One region of the Streptomyces sp. NPDC006385 genome, then DNA from elsewhere that is predicted to be linked to it. Evidence: riboswitches for the same ligand, from Rfam matches in the RefSeq annotation. Region 1 holds a riboswitch; each other region holds the start of a gene.
The links. Region 1 has a riboswitch for cobalamin ahead of ABZ078_RS39605 (ribonucleoside-diphosphate reductase subunit alpha). Riboswitches for the same ligand answer to the same signal wherever they lie in the genome.
Positions count from the first base shown of each region.

Region 1 (6,623 bases):
CCTGCGGCTCGATGCACTCGTACACGCCCGCGATGGAGGCGATGGTGGCCGTCGGCGCGATGGCGAGGAGCAGGGAGTTGCGCATGCCGGTCGCGGCGATCCGCTCGCGCAGGGCCGCCCAGCGCTCGGGCCAGGTCAGCTCGACGCCGTAGTGGTCGGGGTGCAGCACGCCCCTGGCCGTACGGGTCTTCTCCCAGGCCGGGAGCGGGACGTTGCGCTCGGCGAGGTCGGCGGATGCCTCGTAGGCGGCGAGCATGACGCGCTCGGCGATCCGGGTGGACAGGGCCTTCGCCTCGGGCGAGTCGAAGGGCAGGCGCAGCTTGAAGAACACGTCCTGGAGGCCCATGGCGCCCAGGCCGACCGGACGCCAGCGGGCGTTGGAGCGGCCCGCCTGCTCGGTCGGGTAGAAGTTGATGTCCACGACCCGGTCGAGGAACGTGACGGCCGTACGGACGGTCTCGTCCAGCCGCTCCCAGTCGATGCCGCCCTGGTCCACGAACGCGCCGAGGTTGACCGACCCCAGGTTGCAGACCGCCGTCTCCCCGTCGCTGGTGACCTCCAGGATCTCCGTGCAGAGGTTCGAGGAGTGGACGACGTGGCCCAGCTCGGCGGTCTGGTTGGCGGTGCGGTTGGCGGCGTCCTTGAAGGTCATCCAGCCGTTGCCGGTCTGCGCGAGGGTGCGCATCATGCGGCCGTACAGGTCCCGCGCCGGGATCGTCTTCTTGGCGAGCCCCGCCGCCTCCGCCTCGCGGTACGCCGCGTCGAACTCCTCGCCCCACAGGTCGACCAGCTCCGGCACGTCCGACGGCGAGAACAGCGACCACTGCTCGTCGGCGTTGACCCGGCGCATGAACTCGTCCGGGACCCAGTGCGCGAGGTTGAGGTTGTGGGTACGGCGGGCGTCCTCACCGGTGTTGTCGCGCAGCTCCAGGAACTCCTCGATGTCGGAGTGCCAGGTCTCCAGGTAGACCGCGGCCGCGCCCTTGCGCCGGCCGCCCTGGTTCACGGCCGCGACGGAGGCGTCGAGGGTCTTCAGGAACGGGACGATGCCGTTGGAGTGCCCGTTGGTGCCGCGGATCAGCGAACCCCGGGCGCGGATGCGGGAGTACGACAGCCCGATGCCGCCGGCGTGCTTCGAGAGGCGGGCGACCTGGTGGTAGCGGTCGTAGATGGAGTCCAGCTCGTCCTTGGGGGAGTCGAGCAGGTAGCAGGACGACATCTGGGGGTGCCGGGTGCCGGAGTTGAAGAGGGTGGGGGAGGAGGGGAGGTAGTCGAGGCGGCTCATGAGCCCGTAGAGCGCGGCGACTTCGTCCACGGAGCGGACGGTGTCGTCCTCGGCCAGCCCGGCGGCGACGCGCAGCATGAAGTGCTGGGGCGTCTCGATGACCTTGCGGGTGAGGGGGTGCCGGAGCAGGTACCGGCTGTGCAGGGTGCGCAGACCGAAGTAGCCGAACCGGTCGTCGGCGGCCGTGTCGATCAGCGCGTCGAGCCGGGCCGCGTGGACGCGCACGAACTCGGCGGTCCGGTCGGCGATGAGGCCCTCGCGGTGCCCGACCGCGACCGACCCGGTGAAGGACGTGACGCCCTGCGAGGCGGCCTCGGCGGCGATGGAGACGGTCAGCAGGCGGGCGGCCAGCCTGCTGTAGGCGGGGTCCTCGGAGATCAGGCCGGCGGCCGCCTCGGTGGCCAGCTCGCGCAGCTCCGTCTCGTCGGCCCGGGCGGACCGGCCGCGCAACGCGGCGGCGGCGACCCGGCCGGGGTCGGCGTCGGGAAGGTCGGCGGTCAGCTCGGTCAGGGTCCGCAGCAGCGCGGCACCGGGACCGTTGTCCTGCTCGACCGCTGAAGCCGGTTCGGCTGGCGCGATGGTCACGTGGGGGCTCTCCCTCGCTCGGCACGGGGCCTCGTCGAGGGCAGGGGGCAGCACACGAGCGCACGCGGCGTCGCGTCCACCGGCCCATTCCACGAGGCCCGGACGTCAGGCGCGCCGACCGGATGGCCGGGCGCGCTGTCGGCAGGTCCTCGGACTGACTCCTGTGCACGGACATGCACAAGTACACCGTTGCGGGACAGTTCCGGATTCGCACCGGATTCCCCTGCGGCGACAGCGAGCATGAGCATACATCTTGTGCCGGGCTGCCGTGTCACCCCCAGATGTAGTGTCTCCGTGGTTTCAGAGGGTCAACTCGTAGGTGAGCAGAGTGATGTCGTCGAGGTGGGGGAGAGGATTCCAGTCCCGCTCGGGTGTGCGGACGAATCCCAGGCGTTCATAGATGCGGTGGGCGCTGTGCATGGTGCGCTGGGTCGACAGGACGATGCGTACGCAGCCTTCCGTGGCCCGTGCGCGGTCGACGCAGGCGCGTACGAGGGCCTCGCCGATGCCCCGTCCGCGCGCCTCGCGGGCGACCGCGAGCATGCGGATCTCGGCCTCGCCGAAGCGCGCTATGTCGGCCATCGGCCCGCCGCCGGGGACGAAGGTCACGCCGCCCAGCAGTCGCCCTCTCCCGACGGCCACCAGCACCTCGGCGGCGGCCGCCCGCTTGGCCACGTCCTTCAGCTCACCGAGGTACTCGTCGCTCTCCGCGAATTCGAGGAGGCCGTCCTGGAGGTAGGCCTGCGCGGTGATCTCACCGAGGGGCTCGTACTCGTCGGGTTCCACCCGCCGGATCACGGTGTTCATGGCCCCGAGTCTGCCGGACGGGGTACGACGGCGGCCCGGGGATCTCGCCGCGGGCCGCCGGGTTGCGGGGTGTCCCTCCAGTGCTTCCATGGAGGTAGGTGTCGGCGCCCGCGGTCCCCGCGGTCCCTCCGTTTCGAGAGCCCTTCTCGGAAGGAGTCGCATGATGACGAGGGTCGTCCGTCGCCCGCCCGGCAAGGAGCGGCCGCGCGACGCGCCGATGGCGACGCTGGCCCCGAGGCGTGCGGTGAGCTGGGTCCGGCGCGGATTCGTGGGCCACTGGCACGCGCTGACAGTCCGTCTGGAGGCCCGCCGCGGCACCACCAGCCCCAGGAAATGGCGCCGGTGGATCTCGTACACCAACGTCACCCGGGCCATCTGGCTGGTGGCCGCGCTCGCGCTGTTCGCCTGGTGCGTGGAGGGCCTGTACATCCTGATCTCGCAGGACACGACCGGCTTCGAGCGGTGGCGGAAGGGCAACGACGGGTTCGACACCATCGTGCGCTTCGTCGGCCCGGTACTGACCGCTTCGGTCGCCGCCACGCTTTTCCTGTTCTGGTGGTACCGCTGGACGAAGCGGCGCTACCTCGCGAAGGCGCGGGGTGATCCCCGGCGACTGGTGCCCACCGCCGGACCGGACACCGCCGAGATCGTGGGCCGTGAGGACATCGCCCAGGTCATCGCCGAACGGCTGCGGCAACGCGACACGCGCCGGCCCTATCTGCTGGTCGGCGGCGTCGGCGTGGGCAAGACCGCCGTCCTGGTTCGGCTCACCGAACTGCTGGCCCGGCAGCACGCCGTGCCCGTGCCGATCCGGCTGCGGGACGCGACCGACGGGACCGAACTGAACTTCGAATGCATGGCCAGGCGGCGCTTCGCCGACGAGGCCCCCCGGGGCATCCTCGCCCGCGGCAAGACCGAGCGGGTCTGGCAGCAGCTGCTCGCCGACGACAAGCCGGTCGTCATCGCCGACGGCCTGGAGGAGGCTCTCCTCGGCGACGACCACCAGCAGAACCGGGACAACATCATCCGGCGGGCCATCGAGCGCGCCCACGAGGAGAAGCTGCCCCTCGTCATCGCCTCCCGGCCGCACAGCCCGCTGGAGAGCACGTCGGCGGCGATCGTGGAGCTGGAACCGCTCAGCGAGGAGGAGGCCCTGCGCTTCGTCCAGGCGCAGGTCCCGGAGACGGACGAGCGTCGCGTGGACTGGATCGTGGAGACGGCGGAGGTGACCGAGTCACCCGTCTACCTGCAGATCGCCCGGGAACTGCATCGCCACGGAGCCCTGGAGCACGACCGGCCGGACACCGATCCGCAGCACATGAACACCCGCAGCCGGGACCGCGGCACGCTGCGGCTGTGGCTGCTGGAGACGTGGGACCAGGCGCTGTGCCAGGGCCGGCTGCGCGAGGACGTCGCGCTCACCCCGCAGGAGCGCCGTGACACCCTTGAGGTGGTCTCGGCCCTGGCGTGCGTCGGCCTGCTCCAGGACAAGCTGGAGGTCGGCTTCGGGGAGCTGCTGAACACCGACGTCCACCCCGGTGCGGCGCGGCGCGCGCAGGCCAGGGCCAAGCACCTGTGGACCAGCCGGCGTGCCTTCGACCGGTACGGCAGACGCGGGAACGTCTTCTCCGAGTGGCACCGGCAGCAGATCTGGGACACGCTCTGCGAGCGGCTCGGCGAGGAGGAGAGGAGGCGGCTGCGCGAGGGGAACATGGACCAGTGCCGTGCCGCCCTCGCCCGCCTCGCGAGCAACGCGGACAAGCTCGCTCTGGTGGAGGGCTTCGAACGCAGGGTCCGGTTCCCGCACAGCATCGTCCAGGCCTACTTCGGCTACCGCGTCCTGAACCACCTGGGCGAGCGGGGCGCCGGAGAGCTCGTCGAGCAGGCGTTGCAGCCGCCCGGTCCCAGCCGCGAACTGCTCATCTCCCTGGTGCTGTTGTCCCGGCGGCGCGCGGCGAAGCTCAGGGCCCGCGAGGGCGGTGTCCGCGCCGAGGTGAAGAAGGAGATCGAGGAGCTGGTCCGTCAGTCACCCGTGCGGGGGCACACCCTGGCCCACCGGCTCTGCAGAGCCGCGGACCGTCGCACGGACGATCCGAAGGCCCTGGACCTCTACGCGGCCGCGGTGGAGATCGAGAGCGCGGAGGAGGAGCCGAGACTTCTCGGCGACATCGTGGACCGGGTGCGCGGAAGCTGGGCCGGTTTCAAGGGCGATCGACGCACTCTCGACGACGCGAAACTGAGGCTGCTCAAGCAACTGGGGGCAGCGCTGCGGGGCGTCTCGGACCGGATCGACACCACGCCGCTGTACGCACAACTCTTCGAGATCGGCGTGCAGGAGCCCGACTACTCCATACGCCTGGCCGCGGCCCAGGAGTTCGGCACGGGCGGCAACGCGGCGTTCGCCGTGATCCGCGGGCGGGTCGGGCTGAACACTGACCCTGTCCAGGAGTACAACGACAGGCTCGGCGAGTTGAAGGCATGGAAGCGGCAGGAGTACGAGAAGTGGGCCGAGCGCATGGCCGTGGCGAGGGCTGCCGCGCCCTCCCGCGCCAGGTCCGACCGCATCGGCCGACTTCAGCAGGACCGGCGGACACTCAACCAGGAGTACCGCGGCAAACGGGTCGATCTGTTCCGTGAGTTCGTGATGCGTGCCTGGCTGATCCCCATGCTGCTGGGCTCGGTCGACGAGGCCCACCGTGACGAGGCGCGGGAACGTCTCACCAGGTGGCTGCGCCACCTCGACCCGAAGGCCACCGGCGGCGTCCCCGACCTGCCACTCGCCCTCGAAGCGGCCCTGGCCCAGGGCTTCAAGTACGCGGCCAACCGGCGCAAGAGGCACCCGCACGCCTACCCGGGCGGTCGCGCCGACCTGATCCGCCAGGCGGAGACCGTGCTGCAGCAGTCCCGGTGCTGGTATGCGCAGCTCATCCTGCTCCAGGCGCTGTGCCTGTGGGAGCTCCCGGACAGTGTGAGCGTCCACGAGCACGACGAGAAGGCGAGGGCGGGCCGGGACCCCCGCGACGGGGCGCGCGAGCCGGCCCAGGCGTTGGGCGGGGCGACCGCCGTACAGACCGTGGAACGCTGGCTGTCGATGGCCGGCACGGTGAACCGGCCGCCCGGCCATCCCCATGTCAACGGCGACTCGCCCCGACGGGTCCTGCACCCGTTCGTCGCCGAGGCGGGCGACCTGGTGGCCCTCGCGCTGGAGACCGGGCAACCCGAGCGCTTCCTCTGGATCGACGAGAAGGGGGTCGCCGACAACATCGGCGCCCGCACGGGCCGTCCCGAGGGATACCGCAAGCACAGTCTGTGGATCCCGCCCTCGGTCGGGTGGAGCACCCTCGACGCACGCGCCCAGCGGCTCGTCGCCGACGTGCTGGTGATGCTGAACCTCATCGAACGGGACGGGCACCCGGACGAGGTCGAGGAGCGGATGGCCCGCGCGGAGCAGCCGGGGATGTCGCTTCCGCCGTGCGTCCGCAGCGACCGTGGGCCGCTCCGGCCCGACCTGCGGGTCGGCATCTCGGACCCGCCCGCGCCCGGCACCGACTGCCTGCCCGACTGCAAGTTCCAGCTCTGCCCCTACCCGCCCCGGGGTTGTGTACCGCGGGGGGAGATCCGGGAGCCGTTCTGCCGCCAGCAGCAGGCGCTGTTGCCGGGCCGGGTGCGGCGGTGGCTGCCCAGGGGGGTGCGGAGGAAGACGCCGCCCTGGGTCAGCATGCGCGTGCGCGAACTGGACGACTTCTGGGGCGCGATGGCCCGGCGTACGAGGGACTAGGGCCTGTTGCGAAAGCGGCGCCTGCCGCGCGGCGCAACAGGCCCTAGCGTCCGGCGGGTACGACAACGGGCCGTCGGATTTTCTCCGGCGGCCCGTCGATGTCAGGTGCTCAGTGGGAGGAGCCCGCGGTCGCCGGTGGCAGTTCCACCTGGACGCCCGGGTCGCCCG
Region 1 covers NZ_JBEXQG010000093.1:23,003-29,625, forward strand. Annotated here, with positions in the region: gene ABZ078_RS39605 (ribonucleoside-diphosphate reductase subunit alpha) at 1-1,870, opposite strand, end outside; cobalamin riboswitch at 1,993-2,153, opposite strand; gene ABZ078_RS39610 (GNAT family N-acetyltransferase) at 2,171-2,677, opposite strand; gene ABZ078_RS39615 (NACHT domain-containing protein) at 2,838-6,455, shown strand; partial or broken gene ABZ078_RS39620 (sodium:solute symporter) at 6,565-6,623, opposite strand, start outside.

Region 2 (6,623 bases), on a different contig from region 1:
GTGACCGCCGGCCTCGATGAGCCGGTGGATCAACTCGTCTCCGTTGTCCGGGTACTCGGTCAGCCCGTACCCGGCGTCCCGCAGCGCGTCCAGGACCCGTACCGCCGAGGCGGGTGTGTCCAGGCCGACCGCGTTGCCGACCCGGGCGTGCTTGGTCGGGTAGGCGGTGAAGACGAGCGCGAGCCTCTTGTCCTGGTTCGGCTTGTGCCTCAGCCGCGCGTGCCGTACGGCGACACCGGCGACGCGCCCGGCCCGCTCCGGGTCGGCGACGTACACGGGCACGTCGTCCGGGCCCCGCTCCTTGAAGGAGAACGGAACCGTGATCAGCCGCCCGTCGAACTCCGGGATCGCGACCTGCATCGCCGCGTCCATGGGGGACAGCGCGGCGTCCGACGCGTCCCAGGCGGCGCGCGCGGAGGTCAGGCACAGCCCCTGCAGCACGGGGACGTTCAGCTCGGCCAGCCTGCCGATGTCCCATGCCTCCTCGTCGCCGCCCGCCGACGCCTGCGAGGCGTGCGTGCCGCCGGCCGCGAGGACCGTGGCGACCAGGGCGTCGGCCTTCCCCAGGAGCTCGTACAGCCCGGCGTCGGCCCCGCGCAGCGAACCGCAGTACACGGGAAGGGCGTTGGCGCCGTGGGCCTCGATGGCGTCGCACAGGGTGTCCACGAAGGCGGTGTTGCCGCTCAGCTCGTGCGCCCGGTAGAAGAGCACGCCGACGGTCGGACGGCCCTCTTGGAGCGCCCGGCCGCCATGGACGCCGTACTCGGGCATCGGCTGCGGCGCGGCGAACCCCTCGCCCGTCAGCAGCACGGTGTCGGAGAGGAACCGGGCGAGTTCGGCGAGGTTGGCGGGGCCGCCCTCGACGAGGTACTTCAGCGCCTCGGCCACGACACCGGCCGGGACGGACGACTCGGCCATCAACTCGGCGTCGGGGACCGCCTCGCCGCCCAGCAGCACGGTCGGGATGCCGGACGCCCTGAGCGCGGCGAGCCCGTCCTCCCAGGCCCGCTTGCCGCCCAGCAGGCGTACGACCGCGATGTCGGCGCCCGCGACGAGCGAGGGGAGTTCGGACGTCACCTCGATCCGGGTCGGATTGCCGATCCGGTACGCGGCACCGCAGGCACGGGCCGCGAGCAGGTCCGTGTCGGCCGTCGACAACAACAACACAGTGCTCATGCGGGCGCTCCCGGTGGAATGAAGGGCAGTCCTCGCGGCGCGCCCGACTCGATGAGTCGCCACAGCGCGTCCGTGTCCGCGTGCTGTTCGATCAGATCTCCGAGCCGGTCGAGCTGCTCCTCGCGCAGCGCGGCGAACGACGTGTCGGCGGCCGGCACGAAGCGGCGGCCCGCGGCGGCGGCCACCTCACGCAGGAAGGCCCGCCGGAAACCGTCCGACTCCAGCGAGCCGTGCCAGTGCGTGCCCCAGGTCTGACCGACCCGGCAGCCGTCCAGGAAGGGTTCCCCGCCTGTCACTTCGGCGACTCCGTGGTGGATCTCGTACCCCTCGACGGGCTCCCCGAGAGCCTCGCCCACGGGACGGGTCAGCGTCTTCTCGCGGGCGAACCGCACCCGCACGGGCAGGATGCCGAGCCCGTCGACATGGCCCCTGCGGCTCTCGACGTCGTCCTCGATGTGCTCGCCGAGGATCTGGAAGCCGCCGCAGATGCCGAGGACGGGCCGCTGCTCGGCGACCCTGCGCACGAGGGCCTCGGCCAGCCCCCGCTCCCGCAGCCACTCCAGCGCCCGGACCGTCCCCCGGGTCCCCGGAACCACCACGAGGTCCGCGTCGGCCAGTTCCTCCGGCCGGTCCACGAACCGCACGACGACCCCCGGCTCGGCGGCGAGCGCGTCCACGTCCGTGAAGTTGGACATCAGCGGCACGGCACAGACCGCGACCCGCAGCACGTCCTCGCCGACGGGGGAGGAGACCTGCGATTCCCGTACGGCCCCGCGCAGCGAGACCCTCAGCCCGTCCTCCTCGTCGATGCCGAGTCCGTGCCGGAACGGCAGCACGCCGTACGTACGCCGCCCGGTGAGGGTGTGCAGCATGTCCAGGCCGGGTTCCAGGAGGCCGACGTCCCCGCGGAACTTGTTGACCAGGTATCCCGCGACGAGTTCCTGGTCCTCGGGTGAAAGGAGCGCCACGGTCCCGAAGAAGGAGGCGAAGACGCCCCCGCGGTCGATGTCGCCCACCACCAGCACGGGCAGCCGCGCACTGCGCGCGACGCCCATGTTGACGATGTCGGTCCGCCGCAGGTTGATCTCGGCGGGAGAACCCGCCCCCTCACAGATCACCGCGTCATACGTGCCCCGCAACTGCTCCAGACAGTCCAGCACGGTCCCGAGCAGCCGCTGCTGCCGCCCACCGTGATACCCGCGCGCGCTCAGTTCCCCGACCGGCTTGCCCAGCAGCACGACCTGACTGCTCTGCTCACCGCCCGGCTTGAGCAGCACGGGGTTCATCAGCGCGGTCGGTTCGACCCGGCAGGCCTGCGCCTGCATGGCCTGCGCCCGCCCGATCTCGGCGCCCTCCCTCGTCACGAACGAGTTGAGGGACATGTTCTGCGCCTTGAAGGGCGCGACCTTGACGCCCTGCCGCACCAGCCACCGGCAGATCCCGGCGGTCACGACGCTCTTGCCGGCGTCGGAAGTGGTACCGGCGACAAGAAGTCCACCGCTCATGCTCTGTGCCCCCTCTTCAGCAACCGCGCACCGGCGCACACCCCGAGCGCGAGCCAGGTGACGCGCCGCGACAGCCGTACGGCCCGTTCGACGTCGGGCGTGACGACGGCACGCCCTCGCGTGTTCAGCACGGGCCGGTGCTCCACCCGCCCGCCGTAGGAGAGCGTCCCGCCCAGCCGCACGCCGAGGGCCCCGGCGAAAGAGGCCTCCACGGGCCCGGCGTTGGGGCTCGGATGCTGGGCCGCGTCCGCCCGCCAGGCGCGTACGGCCCCCCGCGGATCCGGTCCGGCCAGCGCCGCGAGCACGGCGGTCAGCCGCGCTCCCGGCCAGCCCGCCACGTCGTCGAGCCGGGCCGAAGCCCACCCGTAGCGCCGGTACTTGGGCGACTTGTGCCCCACCATGGCGTCGAGTGTGTTCACGGCCCGGAACCCGACCAGCCCCGGCACACCCCCGAGGGCCCCCCACACCAGCGCCCCCACGACCGCGTCGGAGGTGTTCTCGGCGACGGACTCCACCACGGCCCGCGCGATCCCGTCCGCGTCCAGCGCCTGCGGATCCCGCCCGCACAGATGCGGCAGCCGCGCGCGGGCCGCCTCGACGTCCCCCGCCTCCAGCGCGCGCCCGATGATCCGGGCCTCCCGGGCCAGCGAAGTCCCGCCGACGACCGCCCAGGTGGCGGCACCGGTCAGCGCGACGGAGGCGACGGGGGACGGACGCACGACACGAGAGGCGACGGCACCCAGCGCCACGGCGCCACCGGCGCACACGGCGGTGTGCAGCGCACCCCACGCGCGGTGGTCGCGCCACAACACACCCTCGACGGCAGCGGCGACGCGCCCGAACGCGGCGACCGGATGCCCCCGGCGCGGGTCACCGAGCAGCAGATCACCGAGAAGTCCGGCGGCGGCGCCGTACGCGAAGACGCGATCGGCACGCATCGGCGTCAGCCGACCGCGGGGGAGGGCAGCGCCCCGGTACGGAACCTCAACCTCGAACGGCAGCCGAGCATCGCGTTATGTCCTCACTCAGGGTGTCCACGCCCTGGTTCGACGAGACCGGCGGTGAGAGTTCCTGGCTCCCGGGGCTTTTCACCCCGGTGACAGTGGCGGGACCGCGCCGGATTCGCACCGGCTTCCTCTCCTGCCGCCGTACATGGCCCCGGCAGTCCACCACGGAGTGGAAGGACCGTCAACTTGCCGTTGACCTGCGCGGGGAGAGTGTGCGAAGGCCCACACAGGCGTGAGGTGCGAGACGGTGTTCCGTCCCGCACCTCGAGTGCTCGCGCGCGCTCCCGCGCGCTGTGTGTCAGGCCACGATCGCCGTGTGGGTCACGCCACGATCAGGTAGATGCCGTAGCCCACGGCCGCCGCGCACGCCGCGAAGCAGGCGTAGGCGCCGGTGACCGCGAGCGCGGCCGAGTCGCCCTGGGCCGCCGCGCGTTCACGGCGGGACAGGCCGGTGATGCCGAGGGTGAACAGGCCCACCAGGGCAACCGTGACCACGAGGCTGACACCGAAGACGGAGCCGAGAGCCGCCCAGTCGATCTTCATGCTTCTTCTTCCTTGAGTAACCGGCGAGGAGTGACCGGGTGGGGGTCAGACGGTGGCCTTCGAGGGCTCCGGCTCGGCGGCCGGGGCCGGAACCGTGGCCGCGACGTCCTCGGTCACCGTGCCCGCCGGCGGCGGGGTCACGGCGGCCATGGCGGTGGTCACCACGCCGGCCGGTTCGTCGGTGTCGTTGACGTTGGTGTGGTCGACGATCTCGCGGCGGGAGATCTTCCAGATCGCGGCGCTGGAGCCGACCAGGAAGACCGCGACGAGGGCGGTGCCCCAGTCGCCGAAGCCGGTCACGTACTCGGCGAGCGCGCCGACCAGGGCGGCCGCCGGCAGGGTCAGGCCCCAGGCGACGAACATCCGGGTGGCGGTCGACCAGCGGACCACGCCGCCCTTGCGGCCGAGGCCCGCGCCCATGACGGCGCCGGAGACGGAGTGCGTGGTGGAGAGGGAGAAGCCGAGGTGGGAGGAGGCCAGGATGACCGTGGCCGCGCTGGTCTGGGCGGCGAAGCCCTGCTGCGGCTGGAGGTCGGTCAGGCCCTTGCCCATGGTGCGGATGATGCGCCAGCCGCCGAGGTAGGTGCCGAGCGCGATGGCGACGCCCGCGGAGAGGATGACCCACATGGGCGGGTCGGAGTCGGGGGCGAGGGTGCCACCGGCGACCAGGGCGAGGGTGATGATGCCCATGGTCTTCTGCGCGTCGTTCGTGCCGTGGGCCAGGGAGACCAGGCCGGCGGAGGCGATCTGGCCGGCGCGGTAGCCCTTCTTGGACGCGTCGCCGTCGGCCTTCTTGCCGAGGGTGTAGGTCAGGCGGGTGGCGAACATCGCGGCGATGCCCGCGACCAGCGGGGCGGCGATCGCCGGGATCAGCACCTTGGTGACGAGCACGTCGCCGTGGACCGCGCCGAGGCCGGCCGAGGCGACGGTGGCGCCGATCAGACCGCCCATGAGGGCGTGCGACGAGCTGGAGGGCAGGCCCACCAGCCAGGTCAGCAGGTTCCAGAGGATCGCGCCGACCAGCGCGGCGAAGATGACTTCGGGACGGATGCCGGCCTCGTCGACGAGGCCCTTGGAGATGGTGTTGGCGACCTCGACCGAGAGGAAGGCGCCGACGAGATTGAGGACGGCGGACATGGCCACCGCGACCTTGGGCCTCATGGCGCCCGTGGAAATGGTCGTGGCCATCGCGTTCGCGGTGTCGTGGAAACCGTTCGTGAAATCGAACGCGAGTGCGGTTACCACCACAATCGCGAGGATCAGCGAGAAGCTTTCCATTTACCCAGGCAATCGTTCGAGGTCATTGGCTCGATGAACGTAGGTAACCTGAGTGAACGGAAGGTGAACTGAGGCGGGCCGCGCGGTGTCCGGGAGGGAGGGTTTCCCCCATGCCGACGGAGGCTCTCGCTCCGCTTGGTGGCGCGCGGCCCGGGCGCCGCGCGGCAGGCGCCTTTCGCAACAGGCCCTAGTGGCCCCGGGCGAACTTCCGCAGCTGTGTCGTGGAGCCGTTGAAGAGATTCTGGTCACCCGGCAGGCTGCCGCCGTTGTCGTACTGCCAGAAGGTCCACAGCCGCCATCCGGCCGGCAGCGTCCCCGCGTCGGCGGAGTTGTAGCGGGCCGCCCACAGCGCGTGATCGGCGGCGAAGGCGCGGCTGGCGCCGGTGCAGGTGTTCCACCAGTGGGTGGTGGTGTAGATCACCGGGCGGCGGCCGGTGAGCCGCCGCACCTCGTCGCTGAAGGACCGGATCCAGCCGACCATCCTCGCCTTTGTCAGCCCGTAGCACTTGTGCTTGCCGTACGGGTTGTACTCGATGTCGAGCGCGGGCGGCAGGGTCCAGCCGTCGGGCCGCCAGCCGCCGCCGTTGCGTACGAAGTGCGCCGCCTGCGCCTGGCCCGAGGACCTGTTCGGCAGGGCGAAGTGGTACGCGCCGCGGATGAGGCCGGCGTTGCGGGACCCGTTGTACTGCTGGTCGAAGTAGGGGTTGCGGTAGGTGTGGGACTCGGTCGCCTTCACGTAGACGAACCGGGCGCCCTTCGCCTTCGAGCCCTGCCAGTCGACGTTCTTCTGGTGCGACGAGACGTCATGGCCCTTGGGCCTGCCGGCGGCCGACGCCGGGATCTCGGCGAGCGCGGTTCCGCCGAGGGTGAGTGCGGCCACGGATGCCGCTATGAGGCGGGAGCGGTGACGGGACGGTTTGCGATCACGAGCCATGTTTCCCCCCGGAATGGCGACGTGCACGACAAATCCCCCAGAGGTTATGGGAAGGTCGTTTCATACTGAGCGATCTCCGGCCAAGTAGGGGCAGAGACTGCTATGTCCTCATATGCACCCTTCCGGACGTCGGTCTTCCGCCCTAAAGTGCCCCGGCTCCGGGGTCGGTTGAGGGCGTGT
Region 2 covers NZ_JBEXQG010000036.1:55,092-61,714, reverse strand. Annotated here, with positions in the region: gene cobN (cobaltochelatase subunit CobN) at 1-1,176, opposite strand, end outside; gene ABZ078_RS25520 (cobyric acid synthase) at 1,173-2,681, opposite strand; gene ABZ078_RS25515 (cobalamin biosynthesis protein) at 2,678-3,619, opposite strand; cobalamin riboswitch at 3,725-3,859, opposite strand; gene ABZ078_RS25510 (hypothetical protein) at 4,010-4,231, opposite strand; gene ABZ078_RS25505 (inorganic phosphate transporter) at 4,277-5,509, opposite strand; gene ABZ078_RS25500 (lysozyme) at 5,697-6,443, opposite strand.
Region 2: it holds a riboswitch for cobalamin, as region 1 does, so the genes downstream of both, ABZ078_RS25515 (cobalamin biosynthesis protein) here and ABZ078_RS39605 (ribonucleoside-diphosphate reductase subunit alpha) in region 1, are expected to answer to the same signal.

Region 3 (6,623 bases), on a different contig from region 1:
TGGATGTGGGCGAAGTGCGTCGGCAGCGCGTGCCGGCGGGCCATGGACAGGGCCGTGCGCGAGGCGGGGATGATCGTCGTCTGCGTCGACGCCAGCGCGGAGGTCGAGACCGCCAGCAGGACGACCCAGTCCCAGGCCCCCATCGCCTCGCCGGCGAGCAGGGCGAAGACGAACTCCTCCTCCTCGGCGTTCCCGGCGAGGAACGCCGGCCCGGCGTAGGCCACGACGGCGAGGGCGACCGCCACATAGGTCACCAGCAGGATGACCGTCGACCACACGGCGGCCCTGCCGGGAGCGGTGGCGGAGTTCTCGACCTCCTCGGTGAGGTTCACCGCCGACTCCCAGCCCCAGTACATGAACACGCCCAGCAGCAGACCCGCCGTCAGCTCGGCGCCCCCCGCACCGAAGGGGTCCAGCCAACTGATCGACGGTCGCACGGAGTCGGGCGTGCCGGTGCCCGCGTACACCCGGTGGATCGCCACCACGGCGAACGCGAGCAGGCAGGCGACCTGTGCGAGGATCAGCGCGTTCTGCACCTTGGCCGACACCTCGGTGCCGATGACGCACACGGCCGTCATCACGACGATGACCAGCACCGTGAGCAACTGGCGCACGAACTCGTTCCCGACCCAGTGGTCGAGTCCGAGGGCGAGCAGGGCGAAGGTCCCCGCGACGTCCGCCAGCGATCCGACCACCAGGACCCCGGTCATCGTGATGGCCCATCCGCCGAGCCATCCGGCCCACGGCCCCATCGCCCGGGTGACCCACGAGAAGGTCGTCCCGCAGTCCTGGTCGACCCTGTTGAGGGAGGAGAACGCCGACGCGATCAGCAGCATCGGGGCGAACGAGGCGAGCATGACGCCGGGAGCGTGGACCCCCACGAGAGCCACCACCGGGCCGATGACCGCGGCCAGCGAGTACGCGGGCGAGGTGGAGTTGAGGCCGATGACGAGTGCGTCGAGGAACCCGATCGCATCGGCCTTCAGACCCTCGGGTGGGTGGCTGTCCGCGGCGCCTTCGGCCATGCTCCCTCGCTCAGGTCGGGTACGACCTCATCAAACCGGGAAGCGTGGGGCCCGCCGTATCTGTGCTGTCCGGTCGCGGCATGTGTCACCCGTGTGCGCCTCGTGCGGACACGTCACCGTCGGCCGCTACCGCGGGAGGCGTGCCCGCCGCTGCCATGGCGGCCAGTTCGTCCGGACTGCGCGGACCGGGTGCCGTGTCGTCCAACAGTCCCTGCGCCCGCAGCAACCGGGCGGCCGCGATGCCCCAGGGCAACCGCAGCCCCGCCTGCCGGAGGAGATCGGTGCGGGCCAGCATCGCGGCCGCCGGGCCGGTGCGCACCCCGGACGGGGTCAGGAGCGCCGCGTCGTCCGCCCAGCGCAGGGCGAGGTCGACGTCGTGGGTGGCCATCACCACCGTGGTGCCGCCCGCGCGGAGCCCGTCGAGGGTGGCGAGCAGGCGTTCCTGGCCGTCCGGGTCGAGCCCGGCGGTCGGCTCGTCCAGGATCAGCACACGGGGCCGCATCGCCACCGCGCCCGCGACGGCCGTGCGCTTGCGCTGCCCGTACGACAGCAGGTGCGTGGGCCGGTCGGCCAGCGCGGTGATGTCCAGGGCGGCGAGCGCCTCGTCGACTCTTGCCCGCACCTCGGCGTCGGACAGGCCGAGGTTCAGCGGTCCGAAGGAGACGTCCTGGGCGACGGACGCGGCGAACAGCTGGTCGTCCGGGTCCTGCACCACCAACTGCACGGTCGTCCGCAGCCGTGTCAGCCCCTTGCGGTCGTACGTCACCGGCGAACCCTCCACCGTCAACCGGCCCTCGTGCGGGCGCAGTCCGCCGCTGAGCAGCCGCATCAGCGTGGTCTTGCCGGTGCCGTTGCGGCCGAGCAGCGCCAGCGCGCGCCCCTCGGACACGTCGAAGTCGAGGTCGCTGAGGACGAGAGGGCCGTCCTCGTAGGCGTAGGACACGCCCCGCAGGGCGACGAGGGCGGTGGGCTCGCTCATGGCAAGGCCCTTTCCAGTACGAGGGTGAGGGCGGCCAGCGCCACAAGCAGTGCGCAACTCGCGGCCGTGAAGCGGACGGAGACCCGGGCCTCGGGCACCAGGACGCGCAGGGTGCCGTCGTAGCCGCGCCCGGCGAGCCCGGCCTGGAGCCGGGTGGCCCGGTCGAAGGCCCGTACGAAGGCGGTGGCGCCGAGCCCGGCGAGGGAACGCCACTCCGCGGCCCTGCCGGTGTGCCCGAGCCGGGCGGCCTGGGCCTCCCGGATGCGGCGTACCGAGTCCAGGAGCAGGAAGCTCATGCGGTACGTCACCAGGGCCACGTCGACGACGGGCGCGGGCACACCGGCCTTCACCAGGCGGGGCAGCAGGTCGGACATCGGGGTGGTGAAGGCGAACAGCAGCACGCCGAGGGAGGCGGCCGAGGTGCGCAGCAGCAGCTCCCCGGCCCGCAGCGGACCGTCGTGCGCGAGGGACACGAAGCCCTGCGGCCCGCCGACCTGGACGACCAGCGTGACCGCGCCGGTCACGCAGAAGCCCAACGGCACGCGGTACGCCCGCCACAGCCGGCGCCCGGGCACGCCCGCCGGCCCCAGCAGCACCACGAGGGAGGTCACGAGCACCAGGGCCGCGCCCGGCCAGGGCGGCAGCGAGATCGCGAGCACGGTGAGGCCGAGCCCGAGCACGGCCTTGTCCACGGGGTGACGGCGGCGCCAGCGGCTGCTGTGCGCCGCCGCGTCGATCGGCAGCACGAGAGATCAGGACCTTTCGGCCGTGGACTCCTCGGCGGTGTCACCGGCCGCGCTCTTGGGGGCCCGTTCCCGCTCCAGCGCCCGTTGCTCACCCTGCCGCCGCCCCCGGTGCAGGCCGAAGTAGTAGGCGAGGACTCCGGCACCGAGGGCGGCCTGGAGGGAGAACAGCGCCGACTCGATCTCACCGGACGGCGGCTCGTACAGTGGCGAGAACCAGGGCTCGTAGTCCGGCTCGATCTCGGTGATGGCCGTCTCCGCCTCGCCGTCGGCGCCCGCGAACGGCTCCTCCTTGTGGTCGCCGAGGCCGAGGGCCAGCGGCAGCACCGCGAGCGCGGCCACGACGAGCAGCAGCAGGACGTTGATCTTCGTGTTCTTGCTCATCGGGCCACCGCCTCGGTCTCGGTCCGGGACCGCCTCGTGGCGAAAAGCACGCCCAGCCGGGTCAGTTCGCCCTTGCTGGACTGCACCAGCAGCCGCATGACGAGCACCGTGAGCAGGCCCTCGCTCACCGCGAGCGGGATCTGCGTGACGGCGAAGATGGAGCCGAACTTGCCGAGCGCGCCCAGGAATCCGCTGCTCGGGTCGGGGAAGGCGAGCGCCAGCTGGACGCTGGTGACGCAGTAGGTGGACAGGTCGGCGACGAACGCGCCGAAGAAGACGGCGACCATCAGCGGCACGTCGTACCGCCGCAGCAGTCTGTAGGCCGCGTACCCGGCCCAGGGGCCGGCGATCGCCATGGAGAAGACGTTGGCGCCGAGCGTGGTCAGGCCGCCGTGCGCGAGCAACAGGGCCTGGAAAAGCAGGGTGATGGTGCCCAGGACCGCCATGATCGGGGGCCGGAACAGGATGGCGCCGAGCCCGGTGCCGGTGGGGTGCGAGCAACTCCCGGTCACCGAGGGCAGCTTCAGCGCGGACAGGACGAACGTGAAGGCTCCGGAGGCGCCGAGGAGCAGTGTGCTCTCGGGATGCTCCCTGACCTCACGGGTGAGCGACCGGACTCCGTGGACGACGAACGGCGCCGACGCGACGCCCCAGGCGACCGCGTGCGCCGGAGGCAGAAAACCCTCGGCTATGTGCATGGCTCAGCAGACCCTCTCCAGCACCTCGTGGATGGTTGACGCGCCTTGGCCGGTCTCCTGGCTTACGGGTACCACCGCCCGTGCTCCGCCTTCCCGGGTCCCGAGGACCCAGTGGCTGCCCGTGAGGGCCGGAGCCGGACTTCCCGATTCACAGTGGCGAGGGCCGCACCGGCATCACACCGGATTTCCCGTTCACCAAGGCGTGGTGACAGTAGTGCCCGCACAGGGTGGCTGACAAGCGTGCCTGGGGGCGTGAAAGGGGCGTTCGCCTGCGGCGCGGCGCGGCGCGGAACGTGGCCGGGCGCGAGGCTGTGCGGGAGGTGCTGGACAGGCAGGCCCTACTGGTCGGCCTCGCCCGATGGGCGGCGGCGCCGCTGCGGCCGGGACGGGTCGAGGCTCTGGACCTGCCAGAGGCGCGGCGGAGCTGGGCAACGCGGTCGGCTACCACTGCCCCCCACCGGACGTCGGAGGGAGTCCTGGAGCAGCAGTACCCACCGGACGCTGGTGGGAAGGACTACTACCGCCCCACGCAGCACGGCGGGGAACGCATCCTGCACGAGCGCCTCACCAAGCTCCGCCGTGTCGTCCGCGGCGAGTAGAGGCACGAGCAGCGCAGGAGACGAGGTCACATCAAGCGACTGCGGTTCCCTCAAGCTCGACCATCTGGCCGGGAATGGCCAGTCGCGTCACCCCGAGCATCGCGGTGGTCGGCGCGACCTTGGCGGCGCCCAGCCGTGCGGCCAGCACGCCGTAGTGCTGGAGGATCAGATCGACGTCGGTCGTGTAGACGTTGAGCCGGACGAGGTTCGCGAGAGACATGCCGGCCTCGGCGAGCACGGCCTCCACGTTGTCGATGGCCAGAGCCAACTGCGCCGCCATGTCACCGTCATGCTCGGGCTTGCCTTCGCCGCTCATCGCGGTCTGCCCCGAGATGTACAGGGTCCGTGAGTGCCCGGAGACGACCTCACCCTGGTTGAAGCCCATCTCCACCCACCACTGGTGCTACTGCTGCGCCAGCGCGGTCGGCTGACCGCGGACACTCTGGCCCGCGAGCTGGAGGTATCCACCCGCACCGTGCTGCGCGACAGAGAGGCACTGTCCGCAGCCGGCGTCCCGGTCTCAAGGTGGCCGACGCACTGCCCGAAGGGCTTCGGGACACCGCGGCCGACGCGGCGCGGCGCTTACTCATCGACCCGGAGACCGACCTTCTCTCGCGTCGCGTGGCCGCCGAGGAGGTGCCCGACACCATAGCGGCCGAGCTCCGGCGCGCGGTGTTCGCCGGACACAAGCTGCGCATCCACTAAGCGGCTGTGGACCAGAACCCGAAGTGGCGCACGGTGGATTTGATTGGCCTGGTCACCGTAGGGGGCCAGGGCTACTTGCTGGCCACGAGGGCCGGCGCGGACCGCACCTACCGGCTGTCCCGGGTGCTGGCGGCCGAGGAACTCGACGAACCCGCGCAGCGACCGGACACAGTCGATCTGGACCAGGCCTGGCAGGAACGTAACACGCGGTTTCGGACCGGCGGCGACCAAGTCGTCGTGCGGGTACGGGTGGACCCGGCGCGGCGGGACGACCTGGTGGGCACCGCGCTGGCCGTCCGCGCCGAAGAGGCCGAGGCGGACGGCTGGCTGCGGCTGGACGTGACCTTCCAGGATTCCAGACACGCCGAATGGGCGCTGTGGCAGCTCGCCACGAACGCGGAAGCCCTGGCCCCGCAGTGGCTGCGCGCCTCCCTGCGCAACCGTGCCGCCGCGATCGCCACCCGCTATGGAGTGCCACACCGAGAGGGCGCTTCGTGAGCCATGTCCGTTCCGAGAGGTGGGCGGGGGCACGACCGCCGGTCTCGGGACCTCGTCGGTTTCTGTCGTCGTCGGACGCAGTGAGGATGCGGGGGTGGTCCGGGTGGACGGACAGATCCGGGCTGGTCATAGGCCGTATGAGGTGAGTTCGGTGGTCCGGACCACCGATGGTCATCCACAGCCCTGGCCGAGGCGGCCGGCCGACGCGTACCGTTTCGAGGCATGAAAATCCTGATCAGTGCCGACATGGAGGGCGCCACCGGCGTGACCTGGCCGGGTGACGTATTGCCGGGGACGCCTCAGTGGGAGCGGTGCCGGGGGATGTTCACCTCGGACGTCGACGCCGCCGTGCTGGGCTTCTTCGACGGGGGTGCCGACGCCGTCGTCATCAATGAGGCGCACTGGTCCATGCGCAACCTGCTGCTCGAACGACTGGACGAGCGGGCGGAGATGCTGACCGGCCGGCACAAGGAGCTCTCCATGGTCGAGGGCGTGCAGCACGGCGACGTGGACGGTATCGCCTTCGTCGGCTACCACGCGGGCGCCGGCATGGAGGGCGTCCTCGCCCACACCTACCTCGCGAACCAGATCACAGGGGTGTGGCTGAACGACGTCCGCGCGAGCGAGGGACTGCTGAACGCGCACGTCGCCGCCGAGTACGGCGTACCCGTCGTGCTCGTCACCGGCGACGACGTCGCCTGCGAGGACGCGCTCGGATACGCGCCCGAGGCGCTGAAGGTCGCCGTCAAGGACCACGTCTCGCGGTACGCGGCCGTGTGCCGTACGCCGGCCAGGACCGCCGCCGACATCCGTGCCGCGGCGAAGGAGGCCGCCGCGCTGGCGGTACGCCAGGAACCGGTGAGCGCCGGACCGTTCACCGTCGCCGTCGAGTTCGACGCCGAGCACCTGGCGATGGCCGCCACCGTCGTCCCGGGTGTCGAACGGATCGGGGAGCGGAAGGTGGAGTACACCAGCGAGCGCATGTACGACGG
Region 3 covers NZ_JBEXQG010000002.1:82,203-88,825, forward strand. Annotated here, with positions in the region: gene ABZ078_RS01825 (APC family permease) at 1-1,025, opposite strand, end outside; gene ABZ078_RS01830 (ATP-binding cassette domain-containing protein) at 1,111-2,004, opposite strand; gene cbiQ (cobalt ECF transporter T component CbiQ) at 2,001-2,750, opposite strand; gene ABZ078_RS01840 (energy-coupling factor ABC transporter substrate-binding protein) at 2,757-3,131, opposite strand; gene ABZ078_RS01845 (energy-coupling factor ABC transporter permease) at 3,128-3,829, opposite strand; cobalamin riboswitch at 3,859-4,044, opposite strand; gene ABZ078_RS01850 (hypothetical protein) at 4,057-4,428, shown strand; gene ABZ078_RS01855 (RidA family protein) at 4,460-4,813, opposite strand; partial or broken gene ABZ078_RS01860 (transcriptional regulator) at 4,826-5,631, shown strand; gene ABZ078_RS01865 (M55 family metallopeptidase) at 5,854-6,623, shown strand, end outside.
Region 3: it holds a riboswitch for cobalamin, as region 1 does, so the genes downstream of both, ABZ078_RS01845 (energy-coupling factor ABC transporter permease) here and ABZ078_RS39605 (ribonucleoside-diphosphate reductase subunit alpha) in region 1, are expected to answer to the same signal.